2 regions of the Pantoea sp. XAF26B01_ASV70 genome follow, and region 2 is predicted to be linked to the other one. Evidence: predicted binding sites of a transcription regulator. Region 2 holds the regulator's gene; the other holds the start of a gene.

The links. Region 2 encodes PurR, which represses purine synthesis genes. Its sites were predicted from a motif close to CANGCAAACGTTTGCNTG; they were not measured.
Region 1: the regulator PurR is predicted to act here: its motif matches at 1,273-1,290, upstream of purT (formate-dependent phosphoribosylglycinamide formyltransferase).

Annotation. Positions count from the first base shown of each region.
Region 1 is NZ_CM137251.1:1,892,765-1,895,833, forward strand. It holds gene ACX8ZY_RS08805 (bifunctional 4-hydroxy-2-oxoglutarate aldolase/2-dehydro-3-deoxy-phosphogluconate aldolase) at 1-21, shown strand, start outside; gene purT (formate-dependent phosphoribosylglycinamide formyltransferase) at 56-1,234, opposite strand; gene ACX8ZY_RS08815 (tellurite resistance TerB family protein) at 1,401-2,057, shown strand; gene ACX8ZY_RS08820 (prolyl oligopeptidase family serine peptidase) at 2,184-3,069, shown strand, end outside.
Region 2 is NZ_CM137251.1:2,374,220-2,377,288, forward strand. It holds gene ACX8ZY_RS11115 (C40 family peptidase) at 215-1,012, shown strand; gene cydH (cytochrome bd-I oxidase subunit CydH) at 1,059-1,148, opposite strand; gene purR (HTH-type transcriptional repressor PurR) at 1,430-2,455, shown strand; gene punR (DNA-binding transcriptional activator PunR) at 2,452-3,069, opposite strand, start outside.

The DNA.
Region 1 (3,069 bases), 480 kb from region 2:
GCTGTTGAAGGCGCGAAGTAAGTTATGGCGGTGAGCGTCTGCTCACCGCACACGTTTATCCCTGAACCGTGACCGCTGCTGCGCTGGCAACGGCACGCGCAATCGCCTGATCGGTGCTGTCACCGCTGGCGAGCGCCACGCCCAGCCGACGCTGGCCGCTGATTTCCGGCTTGCCGAACAGGCGCAGTTGCAGACCGGCACCCAGCGCCGCTTCGACATTCACAAACTGCACATTCTGGCTGGTCAGTTGCGGCAGAATAACGGCGGACGCTGACGGACCATACTGGCGAATCGCGCCAATCGGCAGACCGAGAAACGCCCGCACGTGCAGCGCAAACTCTGACAGATCCTGCGAAATCAGCGTCACCATGCCGGTGTCGTGAGGACGCGGAGAAACTTCGCTGAACACCACCTCATCACCGCAGACAAACAGCTCAACGCCAAACAAGCCATAGCCACCCAGCGCCTTAACCACCTGCGCGGCAACATCCTGCGCCCGCTGCAGCGCCACATCACTCATCTGCTGCGGCTGCCAGGATTCACGGTAATCGCCATCCTCCTGACGGTGACCAATTGGCGCACAGAAATGAATGCCATCGACTGCACTGATGGTGAGCAGGGTGATCTCGAAATCGAAGTCGACAACGCCTTCGACAATGACGCGTCCGGCACCCGCGCGGCCACCCTGTTGCGCATAGTCCCAGGCGTTATCGAGCTGGCTGGCGTTGCGGATAAAGCTCTGACCTTTGCCGGATGAACTCATCACCGGCTTCACAATGCAGGGAAAGCCGATTTCGGTAGCCGCTTCATCAAAGCGTGCCTTGCTATCGGCAAAGCGATAGCGGGAGGTCGGCAGAGAGAGCTCTTCAGCCGCCAGCCGACGAATGCCTTCGCGGTTCATGGTCAGCCGGGCGGCACGGGCAGTCGGCACCACGCGCTGGCCTTGCTGCTCCAGCTCAACCAGCGTCTCCGTGGCGATAGCTTCGATTTCCGGTACGACAAAATCAGGCTTCTCTTCAGCAATCAGCGCAGCCAGTGCCGCGCCATCCAGCATGTTAATCACATGGCTGCGATGGGCGACGTGCATCGCCGGGGCATCGGCGTAACGATCAACCGCGATCACTTCCACACCCAGACGCTGACACTCCAGCGCCACCTCTTTACCCAGTTCACCTGAACCCAATAGCATCACACGCGTTGCTGCCGGACGCAGCGCTGTTCCGAGAGTCGTCATACATTCACCTAAGCAGTCAAAATTCGCGCGCAAGTATAAACGAAAACGTTTGCGTTCTCATCTTTCGTCCATCTGACACGACCTTTTGCCTTACTTTTCCCGCTCTGACGTTTCCTGACATCCTTTTCGTCAGGATAGCGGACTGACATCTTAAAAGGAGTGGATGATGAATAACTGGTTGCAACAAATTCAGTCGGTACTGACGAAGAAGGGCGGTGAGGGCAAATCGGGCGGCGGCTTAAGCGACATGCTGGCGCCGGGTGCGCTGGGCGGCCTGGCCGGTATGCTGATTGCCAGTAAATCGTCGCGAAAACTGCTGACAAAATATGGCGGCAAGGCGCTGATTATCGGTGGCGGTGCGGCTGCGGGCGCGGTGTTATGGAACAAATACAAGCAGCGGGTCAGCGAAGCGCACCAGAATGAACCTGACTTTGGCGTGGCGCAAACGCCGGTTAACCTGCGGGCCGAACGTCTGGTGACGGCGCTGGTGTTTGCCGCCAAAAGCGACGGGCACATTGACGATCAGGAACGTGCAGCGATTGAGCAGAATATTCATCAGTCTGGCTACGGTCAGGAAGCGGAACAGCTGATCCAGAAAGCGATGAACCGCCCGCTGGATCCGCAGTGGCTGGCCGCCGATGTGAAGAACGAGGAGGAGGCGCTGGAACTCTACTTCCTGAGCTGTGCCGCCATCGACGTTGATCACTTCATGGAGCGCAGCTATCTCTCCGCGCTGGGCGACGCGCTGAAAATCCCCCAGGATGTTCGCGACGGCATCCAGCAGGATCTTGAGGCTGAGAAAGCCCGTTTACCCGCCAGTTAATCCCTCTGATATTCCGCTGGCGGGTCACAGGATGTGATCCGCCAGCGACTGCTTCTCAACCTATACCTGGCTTCCCGCTGCTGAAGTGTTACGCTTACAGATCATTACGTTCACGGAGACGGATGGATGAAAGCACCCATCGCAAAAAAAATACCCCACGAGATGACGCTGCACGGCGAGACGCGCGTTGACGACTACTACTGGCTGCGCGACGACAAGCGCGAAAACAGCGAGGTCCTTGATTACCTGCGTGCCGAAAACAACTACGGCAAAAAAATCATGTCGTCACAGCAGCCACTGCAGGACCGGGTATTAAAAGAGATTATCGATCGGCTGCCGCCTGAAGATCACTCAGTGCCCTATGTGAAAAATGGCTACCGTTATCAGAGCCGCTACCAGAGCGGTAACGAATACCCGGCCTATTACCGCCAGCCCGCCGCGAGCGATGAGTCTGGCGAATGGAGCCTGCTGCTGGATGCCAACCAGCGCGCCTCGCACAGTGATTTCTACACCATGGGCGCGCTGCATATCAGTCCGGATAACCGGGTCATGGCGCTGGCTGAAGATTTCCTGTCTCGCCGGCAATATGGCATCCGCTTCCGTAACCTGCAAAGTGGCAGTTGGTACCCTGAAGTGCTGAGTAACGCCTCTTCCAGCTTCGCGTGGGGTAACGACTCGCGCACCCTTTACTATGTGCGAAAACACCCGCAGACGCTGCTTTCTTATCAGGTGTGGCGACACGAGCTGGGTACGCCGCAGTTCGACGACCAGCTGGTCTATGAAGAGCAGGATGACACTTATCATCTCAGCGTACATAAGACCACCTCCAAGCAGTTCATCATGATTGCCCTCTACAGCACCAACACCAGCGAAATTCAGCTGATTGATGCGAACTTCCCCGACGCGCAGCCGCATGTGTTTTTGCCACGCCGCCGCGATCATGAGTACAGCATCGACCACTACGATCATCAGTTCTTCATTCGATCCAACCGGGAAGGCGAGAACTTCGGGC
Region 2 (3,069 bases):
ACAGATTAATAATTCGTAATAATTTCGTTGATATAAGACGCTGAAAATGTTCATTTTCAGCACAATTGCGTGGGTTGCAAAGATTAATATTAAAAGGCATTACAGTTTTTAAAAGAACTGGACTAGAATGGCCTGGGCGCTGATCCTGGATCAGATTAATCTCAACTTTGTCGCGGTGCGTAGTGGCCCTGACAACTTAACTAATCAACGGACTATGCGTTTAATCATTACGTTTTTCATGCTGGCCTTTGCGCAACTGTTTTTCAACATCGCCGCTGCGTCGCCTCACGCGCCGGTGAACGTCAGTACGCATAAAGCAGAGAAAAAGAGTGCGCGCGACGATGAGCGTCGCAAGCGTCGCCCGGTCAAAACGGTGACGAAAAAGACTCGCCTCAGCCCGGTTCAAAAACTAAAAACAAAAAAACTGAAAAAAGTCGAACTCACCGCGAAACAGACGCCTGCTAAGAAGACCTCGCTAAAAACCGCCCGTCTCAGTAAGAACAAAGAGAAAAAACGTTATGGTCATCAGCGCCTGCTGAAAACCGCTGAGGTCACCACCAGCGAGACCGGCACGATTAAGATGAGCAAATCTCACCGTCAGCGCTACCAGAAGGCCCGCGAAACCGCGATGACCAAGCTGATGGGTCAGTTGGGTAAACCCTATCAGTGGGGCGGCACCTCTCCCCATACCGGTTTCGATTGCAGCGGCCTGGTCTGGTACGCCTATAAAGATCTGGTGAAGTTTAAGATCCCACGTACCGCTAACGAGATGTACCACCTGCGTGACGCCGCGCCGATCAAGCGTGAGTCGCTGGAGAAAGGCGATCTGGTCTTCTTCCGTATCAATGGTCGTGGTACTGCGGACCATGTCGGCGTTTACCTGGGTGATGGCAAGTTTATCCAGTCGCCACGCACCGGCAAAGATATTCAGATCAGCGCTTTAGGAGAAGATTACTGGCAGCGCCACTATATTGGTGCCCGTCGGGTGATGACGCCAAAAACCATACGCTGAGCAGCAGAACAACCAGAAGAGAGCCGGGATAATCCCGGCTTTTTTTTTAGTGCAGAATAGCGGTAAAACTAAAGGCCACAATCATCAGCAGACAGCCCGCGGTGGTCATTAAAGCCAGTTTAAGATCGGTACTCATTGCTTGCTCCTTAGTCACACAATCAGTAGGGGTATCGCATTTTCCCACAGGGCCCGGTAAAAATCTCGTTTTATCCGTTCAGCCTTGTTAGAATCCCGCCTTTGTTGCGCAACGCGCGCAACCCTGATTCCGTTTGCGCACGTTTTCAGGCGCTTTTACGCCGCCAGCGGCCTGTTGACTGGCCTTAAAAGCTGCATTTTTGCGGAAAAAACCCTGAGCAGACGCAAACGTTTAACACTACGCTTATCATAGAGTTAGATAAGCACCGGAGTCCGATTTTCATGGCAACAATTAAAGATGTGGCGAAACGCGCTGGCGTCTCAACGACCACCGTTTCGCACGTCATCAATAAAACCCGCTTTGTGGCTGAAGAGACGCGCAACGCGGTCTGGCAGGCGATTAAAGAACTGCACTACTCGCCGAGCGCCGTGGCGCGCAGCCTGAAAGTGAACCACACCAAAACGCTGGGCCTGCTTGCCACCTCCAGCGAAGCGCCCTATTTCGCTGAAATTATCGAAGCGGTTGAAAATCACTGCTTTGACAAAGGCTATACGCTGATTCTGGGTAATGCGCATAACGATCTGCAAAAACAGCGCGCCTATCTCAGCATGATGGCGCAGAAACGCGTCGATGGGCTGCTGGTGATGTGCTCTGAATATCCGGACGATCTGCTGCAGATGCTGGAAGAGAACCGCAATATCCCGATGGTGGTGATGGACTGGGGCGAGTCGCGCGCCGACTTCACCGACACGGTACTGGATAATGCTTTCCAGGGCGGCTATCTGGCGGGACGCTATCTGATTGAACGCGGACACCGGGATATTGGTGCAATCCCCGGCCAGATGGAGCGTAACACCGGTGGCGGACGTCATGCCGGTTTCCTGAAGGCGATGGAAGAAGCGGGTATTCAGCCACGCGCCGAGTGGATTGTGCAGGGTGACTTTGAGCCGGAGTCGGGCTATCAGGCGATGCAGCAGATCCTGTCGCAGAAGCAGCGTCCGACGGCGGTGTTCTGTGGCGGTGACATCATGGCGATGGGCGCGATTTGCGCCGCCGACGAGATGGGTTTGCGCGTCCCCCAGGATATTTCGGTGATCGGCTATGACAACGTGCGCAACGCCCGCTATTTTGCACCGGCCCTGACCACGGTGCATCAGCCTAAAGCCCAGCTGGGTGAGAAAGCGCTGGAAATGCTGCTGGACCGCATTACCAGTAAGCGCGAAGTGTCACAAACGATTGAGGTCCATCCCACGCTGATTGAGCGCCGTTCCGTGGCCGATGGCCCGTTCCGCGACTATCGCCGTTAATGCTCGCTTAACCACTCCTGATTAAGCGTTTGCGCATCACCCAGATAGCTGAGCAACCAGCCTGTCGCGGGTGATGCGCGATCTTCTGCCCAGCTGACGCAGCATGGACTGTCCGGAAACGCCACCGGCAGCGTCAGTTCAACCAGCTCGCCGCTGTCGAGCAGTGGCCTGGCCAGGTGACCGGGCACCATCGCCACACACAATCCCGCCTGCACGCACTCCAGCCCGGTTTGCCACTCCGGCACCACCAGCCGGCGCTGGTTATCCAGCGTCCATGTCATACGACGCGGCAGTGCGCGAGAAGTATCTTCCAGCACAAGGGAGGGCCAGCTCCGCAGCGTGTCATCATCTATCTGGCTCGCCTGTGTCAGAGGATGGTCGGGCGCAACCACGCAGCGCCAGTTAAGCGTGCCCATATCCCGAAAAGCAAAGCGTCCGCCCACCGGTATCGCCTGAGTGGCACCAATCGCCACTTCCACCCGGCCATCGGCCAGCGCATCCCAGACGCCGTTAAAGACTTCATAGCTGATAATCAGCTCCATATCGGGAAAGTGGCGATAGAAATCTTTGACCAGTTGTCGGGTGCGCTGAGGTTTAGCGATACGGTCAACGGC